Regions from separate parts of the Vibrio sp. NH-7 genome, predicted to be linked through region 2. Evidence: predicted binding sites of a transcription regulator. Region 2 holds the regulator's gene; each other region holds the start of a gene.

Region 1 (4,266 bases), 1.4 Mb from region 2:
CGGCCTTTATCAAGAACATGGCGTTTGAGAGCAAAGAGTTCGCGGATCAAGTGCTGTGGTTTTCAACGCTGATTTCCAAAAAAGAGAACGTTCGTTGGATGCGAAAAAACCTTGAAAAGGCTGGGGCGAGAGAAGTTAGGATTATCGAGATGAGCCAAGGGCAGAAGATAAGTCGCTTTATGGCTTGGACCTTTAAAACGGACGCTGAGCGCAAAGCTTGGTTTCAATAATCAGTTAACGTGAGGAGGGCATATGGAATTTGAAATTTATATGCCCTGTGAGCCCGCGTGGATCTGCACCAGTTTTTTATGGCTTTTTGCAATGCTGTTTCTGCTCGGTCTGATTGGCTTTATCTACATTCTTTACAACGAATATCAAAAAATACAACGCGCGAGTCGAGTTAGAAAACGGCGCCAAACGCATCATACTAAGCGTAAACCCCGTTAACCCATTTTATCCAATTTGGCCTGATATTGCTGTTGCAATGAGGGGTTTCCTGCCTGCTCTTCAAGATTGATCAGTAATTTGAGCGACGGCTTTTGCAGTCCATAAGATTGGTGGAACTTCATCAATCGGATGCGAGCCTGAGTATATTCCCCATCTTCAATCTCTAGCTTAGCAAGGTGCAAAATTGAGCTCGCGCGATATGGGTCATGATCGAGTGTGCGAGTAAAGTAGTATTTGGCTTGTTCGTTGTTTCCTGCTTTTAAGGCGCACATCGCGGCGTTTTCGTAACTACCTGAAATCAAATAGTAATAAGGTTGATCGATGGCTGCATTAAAGTATTTGTCAGCGCTGCTGTAGTCACCTTGTTTACAAAGAAAGGTACCAAAGTTATTCAACACGTTGCCATTTCTTGGATGCTGCTTGAGCGCCGTTTTGTACATTCGTTCGGCAGATTGAGTCTCGCCTACTTTTTCAAAATAGTGTGCCATTGAAAGTTGGGCGCGATAGTAATTGGGCGAGTGATCGAGTGCTTTCTCTAGATTTTCGCGCGCTTTTACCATGTTTCCTTGTTCAAGATAACCAATACCCAGTGCGATACGGGCTTCAGCACGTTCGGTTGGGTTGAAGGAGGGGTCAGACTGATTGGTGGCGTCAACGGTGACGCAACCAACGAGCATTAAGCTAAGAATGAAAGAAAGTGAACGCATAAGCTGTGTCTTTTTAAGGGTTTAACAGCATGTATAACGTAAAGCGCGAAAGAGTTTGATGGGCTCAGATTCACTATGCGACAGACACGGCACTATTGATTGTCTAAGTTGCATATATGCCGATGAAAGGAAGAAAGGGTTCAAACGAACCCTTCCATCTTGTCTTAGTCATCTTTGGTAAAGTTAGCTTCGCTAAAGTGGTCAAGATCGTACGGCGTTTGTTGGTAAACGCAGTAGTTTAACCAGTTGGCAAACAGCAGATGCCCGTGGCTTCGCCAACTGGCGATAGGTTTATTGTCTGGATTGTTGTTCGGGTAGTAGTTAACTGGAATTGCGGGCTCCATGCCTTCACCAAGGTCGCGAATGTACTCGTGATGTAAAGTGAGGGAATCGTATTCAGGGTGACCAGTTACAAACACGTTTCGCTTATCTTTGGTGGCGGCCAGGTAAACACCTGCGACATCGGATGTAGCAAGAATATCGAGATCGGTATGTTCCTCTAAATACTCTGCGGAGAAATCTGCGTAGCGAGAATGAGGTGCTAAGAAACTGTCATCAAACCCTCTCAAAATTGGGTGGTAAGGATGGTGAATTTGATGGTGATAAACCCCAGAGAGCTTCTCTTTGCGTGTTCGTTTGGGCAGATCATATAACAATTTGAGACCTGCTTGCGCCGCCCAACAGACATATAAGGTTGAAGTGACATGCTCTTTAGCCCATTGCATGATGGTCTTCAAATGGTCCCAATAGATCACGTCTTCAAACTGAACCAAGCCAAGAGGTGCACCTGTGATAATGAGTCCGTCGAAATTGCGCTCTTTGACCATTTCAAACTGGCGATAGAAGTTATCGAGGTGTTCAGTCGGGGTGTTTTTGCTTGGGCGGTTGTCAATACGCAGCAGCTCAATGTCTACTTGAAGCGGACTGTTCGACAGTAGACGTAAGAACTGGGTTTCCGTCTCGATTTTCTTCGGCATAAGATTGAGGATCAGAACCTTTAGCGGACGGATTTCCTGAGTCGAAGCGCGAGACTCTGGCATAATGAAAATGTTTTCCTGTCGCAGTACGTCAGATGCAGGTAATTGATCGGGGATCTTAATTGGCACAGCTTACTCCCTAAGCATGATTATGGACGTCTATACATCCAAACTTAGCGCAATCAGAATGAGATGTCGATAGCAAATGTGTGCCAATTTCTAATACACTTGCCGCTTGGACACTCGTTTCAACAGCAAAAAGCGACATCTGATATTCAGAAGAACTGTCACCATAACCGGAGTCAATCATGGCAAAGCGTTCACCCATCGTAGAAATCACGTCGTACGGCATCTATCAAGATTGGGACTCAAAATCCAAACACCTTCCGAAAATACAAGAGTTTACGACCAAGGTACCCGCGCAAGAGGAGACAGAGTTTGGTTTCATCGTCAATATCAAAAAAGCCAAGGGGTCAGTGATTGAATACTGTATTGACCACCCGGGGGTAAAAGGAAAAAAGGGGCAGGTTTTGGAGCCCTTTACTGGGGAGCTTCACATTGGCAGTAATGATTGGGACTTTTACCTTGGTGATACCATCCAGCTGTTAGACCCAATTGATGGCTATGACTCTAATATCGGTAAGTGGGCGATGAGTATTCGCTTAAAAGGTGAAGTCATTGCAAGTAAAACGTTTGAGGTGTTTGCAAAAGACGAAGGCGAATTTTGGCGCAAGCGAGGTTTTTAAACGCTGAATTTCGGCATTTAGTGAATCTGTTTCACATCTCTATTAATTAAATTAGACGCATATCAAGTCGAGCGGGCGGTTATTTCTATAATATTGATAATGACTTGTAAAATTATAACAAAATCATATGAATCGACTTCGCTTGTTTAACCTTAAGCTGGAAACCAAAACCGCCCTCTACTTTATCTTTGGTCTTCTTGGCATCACCCTCAGCTGTCTCTACATTACCCGATACTTTTTTTTGCTCAGCTTAGACAGCTTAGAAACCATGGAATCTAATCGTGCCAGTGCACAGGCGCAAAGCTTAATCACGACCATGGTTCAAGAGCTAGAGGTCCGCTCTTATGATTGGGCATACTGGGACGAGACGCATGAATTGCTGTTAGGTGCGAGCTTAAGTGACTATCGGGAAAGAAACCTTGTCCAAGAGTCCCTTGACGCGCTGAGTTTAGATCTGATGATTTTTACTGATCTGCAAGGGCAAGTTATCGATTCTATCGAGCGTCGTGACGGGGACAGCGAACCCGTCACCTTACCAGCCAAAATCATGTCTGAGTCTGCAGTCTTGGAGCACATTTCCAAGATGAACAAGGTACTGGATTCATTTCGAGAAAGTTTTAGTGGCTTGCTCAGCGTTGATGACCAAGTATGGATCATCACTCTGTCCCCAGTAAGAAACAGTGATGGCACATCTGCATCCTCTGGCTGGCTTATCTGGGGCCAGAACTTAACGGCACGTTTTCCCGGCAACTACAATTCGATCTTGATTGCTGATAATAAGATTGAGTACGTTTCTGACTCCCATCAAGGTTCATTGGTTCCAGAGATCGAGAAAACGCGGCGAACCTTAATTCAGACTGTCGATCTCGCGGGGATGTCAGGCGAACCTGTCGCACACCTCACGACGGTGGTTGAGCGCGTTCACTATTTAAAGGGCAGTGTGCTTTTTAGCTATTTGTTTGTGGCTGTCGCGATTGTTGCTGTGGTTATCTCATTGGCAACGTTTTTGATGTTTCGGCGCCGAGTTGCCGTTCGCTTTTCCGATCTCGAGAAAGACATTGATGAGCTGTTTTCATCCTATCAACTGGAAGGGTTAAACCAGCCAAACAAGGATGAACTCGATCGCTTGATTAAATTGGTCAAAACCCTAGCGAGTAATACGTCCAGTGCTCAAGAGCTGCTTCACGATACCCAACAAAAATTTGATGCCCTGTATCAAAGCCAAACCATTGCTATGGTTTTGGTGAGAGAGCGGGAGATTGTCGACATCAATCAGACCGCATTGCTGCTGCTTGACTATCAACATGAAGAAGTCGTCCACCAACCGCTGGATTTGTTGTGCCCAGACAGCGATCAACCTGAATGTCAGATCGACCGCATGTATCGCAT
Region 2 (4,266 bases):
CGCTAGGAGACGTGATGACCATACTTCACCGTGGCCAAGTACCGCCGCTTTCTCCGCGTCAGTGAGTGGTGCGGTCAAATCGCCTAATGTTGAAAACTCATCATGAAGTATTGCCAACAAGGCGTCTTGTTCTTCCGATGTGATCAACTCTTCAATCAAGGAAGTTTGGAACTGGCGGAGGCTTTGCAGCACTTCATGCGCTAGTCGACCATCTTTGTTGAGGGATTCAAGGAACTCGATCAGTCGGTTGGTGGTTTTTCCTGCTGCAGAGACGACAATCAGGTCTTCGCTGTTGGAGTACTCTTTTAAGATGGTGACTACGCGGCGGTAACATTCGGGATCGGCGAGGCTACTGCCGCCAAATTTATGCAGCTGACGAGAAGCAGTCATTAGCATGCCTCCTTGGTTTGATTAAAGGCGCGGTCTAAGTCTGCAATTAGGTCACCGGCATCTTCTAAACCGACTGACAAGCGGAGCAACTGATGAGTGACTCCCGCTTCTGCAAGCGCCTCTTCACCCATCGCTCTGTGTGTCATCGAAGCTGGGTGGCAGATCAAACTCTCTACGCCACCCAAAGACTCGGCTAGTGAGAAGAGTTCGAGCTGGCCAACGAAGTGTTTGAGCTGCTCAAAGCTTCCTGCAAACTCAAAGCTGAGCATAGAGCCAAAGCCAGACTGCTGTCGTTTCGCTATTTCGTGTCCTGGATGATCCGGAAGACTCGGATGATAAATGGCTCCAACAAGGTCTTGGTTTTTGAGGTACTCAAGGATTTGCGCCGAACTTTCTTCATGCACCTTCATGCGAGCCCCTAAGGTGCGTATGCCACGTAGGGTCATATAACTGTCAAATGGAGTACCTGTCGCGCCGATACAGTTGCCCCACCAAGCAAGCTCCTCTGCATGTTGCTCGGTTTTAGTAACGACCACGCCACCAATGACATCTGAGTGGCCATTAATGTACTTGGTGGTTGAGTGAATAACGAAGTCTGCGCCTAATTCGAGAGGCTTTTGGAACACTGGTGTTAAAAAGGTATTGTCGACACCGACGAGCGCACCAACCTGTTTTGCTTTGGCGCATACTTTTGCGATATCGACCACGCGCACTAAAGGGTTGGAAGGGGTTTCAATCAGGATGAGTTTCGGTTTTAGCGCAATGGCGGCATCGAGTGCTTGCTCGTCCGATTGATCAACAAACTGCACTTTGAAGTCACCTTTCAGTGAGCGCGTGTTGAATAAACGGTATGTGCCACCGTAGCAGTCATGAGGCGCGATGATGAGGTCATCTGGGCCCAAAAATGCAGACACCCATAAGTTGAGCGCAGAGGTGCCACAATTTGTCACTACCGCGCCTTTGCCTGACTCTAACTCAAACAATGCAGTTTCAAGCAAACCTCGGTTCGGGTTGCCGGAGCGGGTATAGTCATACTGAGGAACTTCACCAAAGGCTGGAAAGCCATAGTTTGTCGAGAGGTAAATAGGGGGAACAACAGCGTGGTGTTGAGTATCTGATTCAATACCAGTACGTACGGCAATGGTGGCTGGCTTATGGGCGCTCATAAGTGTTTCCTTTCGAACAGTGGTGACAACTTGTAGGGAATACGATATACCTGATGGATGTTAGATATATGTTATTCCATCTCCATATCTCACCACTTTACTTCTCATTTTTAGAGACGTCAACACTTCTAGACGTCTATATGTCTTTGCTTGTGGCTATAAATACCGCTAAAATTGCGCTTTACTCAACTAAACATAAAAATGAATTAAGGTGCGCAATGGCAGACTGGAATGGCGAATACATAAGCCCATACGCTGAGCATGGAAAGAAAAGCGAACAAGTAAAGAAGATCACGGTTTCTATTCCATTGAAAGTATTGAAGGTATTAACGGATGAGCGTACTCGTCGTCAGATTAATAACCTACGCCATGCAACAAACAGTGAGCTATTGTGTGAAGCATTTTTGCATGCCTATACCGGTCAGCCACTACCAACGGATGAAGATTTACGAAAAGATCGCCCAGATGATATCCCTGCAGAAGTGAAAAAACTGATGGAAGAAATGGGGATCGAGTACGAAGCGTTTGACGAAGAATAAAAACACGCCTTGGTTAGTCCATAATTGGTAACAAACGCACCTCTTAATTTGCTGTCGTCGATTTGTTTCAGATACTAAAAAGCCGCTGACTTTAGGTTAGCGGCTTTTGGTTTTCAGAGGCGTGACGATTACGCTTCCATGTAGCCTTCAGGCATATCGATACGTGCAACGCCAGAGTCAACGGCCGCTTGTGCCACAGCTTTAGCAACGCGAGGTAGTAGGCGAGCATCCATTGGTTTTGGAATGATGTAGCTTGGTCCAAACTCTAAGTGGTCTACGCCCGCAGCTTTAAGGACTTCTGCCGGCACTTCTTCTTTTGCCAGTTGACGAATCGCATCAACCGCTGCAAGTTTCATTTCATCATTGATTTCACTTGCGCGAACATCCAATGCACCACGGAAGATGAATGGGAAGCAAAGAACGTTGTTCACTTGGTTTGGATAGTCAGAGCGGCCCGTACCCATGATGAGGTCATCACGCACTTCATGTGCCAGTTCCGGCTTGATCTCTGGATCAGGGTTAGAACAAGCAAACACAACAGGTTTGTCGGCCATCAGCTTTAGAGCCTCCGCCGGAAGTAGGTTAGGACCAGATACACCTAAGAACAGGTCCGCGCCTTCGATCACATCTTCAAGCGTGCGTTTATCTGTATTGTTGGCGAATAGCTGCTTGTACTCATTTAGGTCGTCACGACGAGTATGAATGACCCCCTTACGGTCAAGCATATAAATCTTTTCACGCATCGCGCCACATTTGATCAGTAGCTCCATACAAGCTACAGCGGCAGCACCTGCGCCCAAACAAACGATCGTCGCCTCTTCTAGCTTTTTACCTTGTAGCTCGATCGCGTTAAGCATGCCCGCCGCAGTAACAATTGCAGTACCGTGTTGGTCGTCGTGGAAAACAGGAACATCACAACGTTCAATCAGTTGCTTTTCAATTTCGAAGCAATCCGGTGCTTTGATGTCTTCTAGGTTAATACCACCAAAGGTGTCAGCAATGTTAGCGACAGTGTCAACGAACTCTTCAATAGTGCGGTGTTTGACTTCAATATCAATCGAGTCCAAACCAGCGAAGCGTTTAAATAGCAGTGATTTACCTTCCATGACTGGTTTTGAGGCCAGCGGACCTAAGTTACCTAGACCAAGAATCGCAGTACCGTTTGAAATAACCGCAACCATGTTGCCTTTAGACGTATATTTGTAAACATTGTCTGGGTTTTGCGCGATCTCACGAACGGGCTCCGCTACACCTGGGCTGTATGCTAACGCGAGGTCAGTTGCGGTCTCCGCAGGTTTGGTAAGTTCAACAGAGATCTTACCGGCTGTTGGGTAAGCATGGTAATCCAACGCCTGTTGACGGAATTGTTCTTCAGGGGATAGTTCTTGGTGATTGTCAGATGACATAGGTGTAGGTACTCGTTATTAATGTTTGGAAAGGGGGAATCCATTCTAGAGTAACTAAGTCAAGCTGCAAAGGTCAGAATGCGACCTGTAACGCCAAAAGGTGTCAATTCACTGGAGATTAGACCAGATGAATAGAGATGTCGCTAGGAATTCTCAATATTGATGAAGCAATACACTGCGTTAATAGAGACTTTTCTGAACGTGGAAAACAAAAAAGGACGCCAGGGCGTCCTTTTTAGATTCGGCTAAGAAGTGATTACTTCTTGCTTGATAGAGCACCGAAACGCTTGTTGAAGCGATCAACACGGCCGCCTGTATCAACGATACGTTGCTTACCAGTGTAGAATGGGTGACATTTGTCACATACGTCTAGGTGGATTGACTCTTTAGCTAGAGTTGAGTTGAACTCAAAAGAGTTGCCACAAGAACATGTTGCTTTAACAGCTTTGTACTCTGGGTGGATACCAGCTTTCATGGGAGAACCTCTAATATAGGCCGTGTCGCTATCCGAATCTTAGCCGGACACCACACGTAGTTAAAAAATAGCTTGGATACCGCTGCCATTGGCGAGCCATATCTCTAAGGCGCGCTATAGTAATGAATCCATCTCTCTGAATCAACCCGTTTACAGAGAAAAGTGCTACTTTTTTAGCCGAATATGGCAAAGGCACTTGTTGGTATTCACTCAAGCCAAGTTTTGGTCAACAAATCCCGTCTCTTTCTACTTTTGACCTTTTCCCTTACACTGGTTTGGTCTCACTTTAC
Region 3 (4,266 bases), 560 kb from region 2:
GTTCGATCAGACCTTGCTGCTCAAGAAGTAGTAGTGAACGACCTAGGTTAGTTGGATCGTTTGGAACAGCGATGCGCGCGCCTTCTTGGATCTCATCCACAGATTTTACTTGCTTAGAGTAGCCAGCGATTGGGTAAACGAACGTGTTACCTGCGATAGTCAGTTTGTAACCACGATCTGCCACTTGCTGATCTAGGTATGGCTTGTGTTGGAATGCGTTGATATCGATTGAACCGTCATCCAATGCAGCGTTAGGCGTTACGTAGTCAGTGAAAGTAACAAGCTCAACGTCTAGGCCGTATTGCTCTTTTGCTACTTTTGCAGCAACTTCAGCAACTTGTGCTTCAGCACCTGCCATAACACCTACTTTGATTTTGCTGTTGTCAGCGGCTTTTTCGCCACAGCCAGATAACACTAATGCTGATGCAGCAGCGGCAATTGCCAAAAGACCTTTAAGATTGAATTTCATGACTATCTCCTTGTAATAAATCGAATAATTTTTATCTGTGATCGACGCGGCGCACAATGGCATCGCCGATAGATTGAATAATTTGCACTAAAATAATCAGCATCACGACCGTTACTGCCATTATGACCACATCATAGCGATGGAAGCCGTAACGGATGGCGACGTCACCTAGGCCACCACCACCTACCGTACCGGCCATTGCTGAGTAGCTGACTAGCGTAACCAATGTAATGGTGACTGAGTTGACGATGGTCGGTAGCGCTTCAGGAAGCAATACCTTAGAAATGATTTGTACCGGTGTTGCGCCCATCGATTGTGCTGCTTCTACCAGACCTGTTGGTACTTCAAGCAAGGCACCTTCGATCAAACGAGCGACAAATGGAATTGCGCCGATGGTAAGCGGTACGATAGCGGCTGTAGTACCGATAAAGGTGCCGACTAAAATTTTTGTCACAGGGATTATGGCAACCATCAATACCAAGAATGGAACAGAGCGACCGATGTTCACGATGGCACCAAGTATGCTATTAAGCTTGGTGTTTTCGAGTAGACCACCTTTTTTCGTGGTATGGAGAATAACACCAAGTGGAATGCCCACGGCAAATCCAACAATTCCGGCAACCGCGACCATGTAAAGGGTTTCCCAAGTGGCGCCAATCAGCAAGTTGCCATTGAGGTTTAGCCATTCTGATACTGTATTAAAGGACATAACCCAATACCTCTACTTTTACGTTATGTTCACGGAGGAATTCGATAGCAGCATTGTCATCCTGCTCATTACCAAACAGTTCAGCGACCATCATGCCGAACTTCACACCACCTGCGTAATCAAGATCAGAGCTCAAAATGCTGACGTCTATATTGAACTTGCGTGCAATTTGCGTCATCAGTGGTGCGTCTACTGTTGCCCCCGTAAACTCTAAGCGAACCAGTGGGTAGCTGCCTTCAACTCGAGTTTCTTGCAAGCGAACTTGGTAATCCTCTGGGATGGAGAGATCCAGCGTCGAGCGAATGAACTCATGGGCCAATTCCGTTTTCGGGTGGGCAAAGATTTCGCCGACCGTGCCTTTTTCAACGAGCTCGCCACCACCAATAATGGCCACCTCGTGACAGATGCTTTTCACTACGTCCATTTCGTGAGTGATCAGCAGCATTGTGATATTCAGCTTGCGATTGATCTCTTTAAGTAGCTCAAGAATAGATTGAGTGGTCGCAGGATCGAGGGCGCTGGTGGCTTCGTCACACAGCAGCACTTTTGGATCCGATGCCAGTGCACGAGCAATCGCAACACGCTGTTTCTGGCCGCCACTTAGATTGGATGGGTAGCTTTCATGCTTGTCTGCAAGGCCAACCAGTTTCAATAACTCTGTCACCTTGGTGCTGATTTTTTCTTTTTCGGCGCCAGCCAGCTCAAGTGGAAGCGCGACATTATCGAATACAGTGCGAGAAGAAAGCAGATTAAAGTGCTGAAAAATCATGCCGATGTTGCGGCGTGTTTTGCTCAGTTCAGACTTTGATAATTTAGTGAGGTCCACGCCGTCAACAATGATAGAGCCACTTGTTGGGGCTTCCAGCATGTTTACACAGCGAATAAGCGTACTTTTCCCTGCTCCAGATGAGCCGATTACACCGAAAATCGTTCCTTGAGGAATGTGTAGATTGATGTCTTTAAGGGCATTGATTTCCTTTTTGCCCTGATAAAACACCTTATTAACTTGATTAATTTCAATCATCGAGAAACTCGCTAATCCGATTACCTTGGGAGCAGTAGATAATTTTGAACTACATCTCATTTAGTAGACGATGCTATGGTCTCGCGTGTTTTCTGTCAATAGATATTTTTACGTCTAGACGTCTAAATGGTTATTTTGCTCAATCGTTTGGTAATTAGATAGTGATGAAAGAAATAAAGCGTGCAATAATTCTTACTATAACTGGGTAATTCACCCCAAAGAAAGTAACGGATAGAGAAGCATATTTTGGCTAAACCAGCAGTCTTTTTAGATCGTGATGGCGTGATTAACGTCGACCATGGTTACGTACATGATGAGCATGATTTTGAATTTATCGAAGGCGTGTTTGAAGCGACGAAGAAACTGAAAGAGATGGGCTACTTGCTTGTCTTGGTGACTAACCAGTCTGGTATTGCTCGTGGTAAGTTTAGTGAAGATCGCTTCCTGGACTTAACACAGTGGATGGACTGGAACTTTGTCGATAATGGCGTTGAGTTTGATGGTTTTTACTACTGTCCTCACCATGCTGAACATGGACAAGGTAAATACAAAGAAGAGTGTAATTGCCGTAAACCCAAGCCTGGTATGTTTATCTCAGCACGAGACTTTTTGAAAATTGACATGGCAAACTCTGTCATGGTTGGTGACAAAGCGGAAGATATGATGGCAGCGGATGCTGCTGGCGTAGGAACCAAAATTCTCGTTCGTACAGGTAAGCCAGTCACTGACAAAGGTGAGGCGCTTGCCTCTGTTGTGCTAGACAGTATTAAAGACGTGCCAGCTTATCTCACTAAATAGCATGAAAGGGTCGCTTTGGCGGCCCTTGTTTGTTTGGAGGTCATGATGAAAAAAGGACGATTTATCGTGATGATGGGCGTAGCCTTAGCAGGTTGCTCCCAATCAGCGTCACAATCAGACAACACCTTTCAAGGGGACTGGATTCAGTACCAATGTGACGCGGGTCAGGCATTTGAGGTTGGTTATCTACCAGGGCAAGAAAAAGCTTGGCTGAAAGTGGATCAGCAAGAGTTCCCTTTGATACAAGTCCCGTCAGGCTCTGGAACCAAATACATACTGGATGATGGTACTGCCGCAACCGCTAACCCTATTGTGTTGCATACCAAAGGTACGAATGCACGATTGGAATTTGCACGCTCCATATACAAAAATTGTCAGTTCGACGAGTAACACAGACTTCGCGATTCGTTAACCATGAGACTAGGAAGCTAACTATCCCCCTATGAGTAAAAAACTAACCATTCTTGATATTGCTAAGTTATCGGGCGTCGGTAAGTCGACCGTATCTCGAGTATTGACCAATGATCCGAAAGTAAAGCCTGCGACGCGGGCGAAAGTCGAACAAGTGATTCAAGAATCCGGTTACGTACCTTCCAAGTCTGCGCAAACCATGCGCGGTGGAAGTCAAAAAGTCGTTGGGGTGATCATTTCACGTTTGGACTCTCCATCAGAGAACAAAGCGGTAGGGAGCATGCTCAACACGCTTTATGCCGCGGGGTATGACGTGGTGATTATGGAAAGCCAGTTTGATCGCGACAAAACTAATGCCCACCTTGATGTGCTGAAAAAGCGTAATGTCGACGGAGTTATCGTGTTTGGCTTTAGTGATTTTGATGTGACCAAACTGGGCAGTTGGCAAAACCGTACCGTGGTGATTGCCATGGATACGGATCAAGTCTCTTCAATCAATTACGATAACGAGCAAGTGATCATCAAAGCGCTCGAGTATCTTCAGCAAAAATCGCTCAGCCGTATTGCCTTTATCGGAGTGGACCCGAGTGACAAAACAACGGGTAAGTTGCGTCTGGATGCTTACTTAACTTGGTGTCGCGCTCATGCACTAGAGGCTTGCTACCAAACTGGTCAGTTGAATCATGAAAGTGCCTACCTACTTGTCGATAAAGTCCTCAAACCCGAGACACAAGCCATCGTCTGTGCCAGTGATACTCTGGCGCTAGGTGTCATCAAGCGCCTCCAAGAACTCGACCGTGAAGACGTTGTGGTGACCGGTGTCGGCGGCAATGAATTGCTTTCATTCCTCTTTCC

What was found. Region 2 encodes MetJ, which represses methionine synthesis genes. Its sites were predicted from a motif close to TTAGACNTNTANANGTCTAA; they were not measured.
Region 1: a site for MetJ is predicted at 2,283-2,302, ahead of metA (homoserine O-acetyltransferase MetA). Genes of this name have one in related genera too.
Region 3: a site for MetJ is predicted at 2,309-2,328, ahead of metN (methionine ABC transporter ATP-binding protein MetN). Genes of this name have one in related genera too.

Annotation. Positions count from the first base shown of each region.
Region 1 covers NZ_CM132187.1:1,424,447-1,428,712, forward strand. The annotation lists gene rlmF (23S rRNA (adenine(1618)-N(6))-methyltransferase RlmF) at 1-230, shown strand, start outside; gene pilW (type IV pilus biogenesis/stability protein PilW) at 444-1,154, opposite strand; gene metA (homoserine O-acetyltransferase MetA) at 1,319-2,260, opposite strand; gene ACUALS_RS06705 (DUF3859 domain-containing protein) at 2,440-2,877, shown strand; gene ACUALS_RS06710 (bifunctional diguanylate cyclase/phosphodiesterase) at 3,005-4,266, shown strand, end outside.
Region 2 covers NZ_CM132187.1:2,851,269-2,855,534, reverse strand. The annotation lists gene ACUALS_RS13280 (bifunctional aspartate kinase/homoserine dehydrogenase II) at 1-390, opposite strand, end outside; gene ACUALS_RS13275 (O-succinylhomoserine (thiol)-lyase) at 390-1,556, opposite strand; gene metJ (met regulon transcriptional regulator MetJ) at 1,775-2,095, shown strand; gene ACUALS_RS13265 (malic enzyme-like NAD(P)-binding protein) at 2,224-3,501, opposite strand; gene rpmE (50S ribosomal protein L31) at 3,758-3,976, opposite strand.
Region 3 covers NZ_CM132187.1:2,289,181-2,293,446, reverse strand. The annotation lists gene ACUALS_RS10630 (MetQ/NlpA family lipoprotein) at 1-469, opposite strand, end outside; gene ACUALS_RS10625 (methionine ABC transporter permease) at 501-1,178, opposite strand; gene metN (methionine ABC transporter ATP-binding protein MetN) at 1,168-2,202, opposite strand; gene gmhB (D-glycero-beta-D-manno-heptose 1,7-bisphosphate 7-phosphatase) at 2,449-3,000, shown strand; gene ACUALS_RS10610 (MliC family protein) at 3,043-3,390, shown strand; gene treR (trehalose operon repressor TreR) at 3,443-4,266, shown strand, end outside.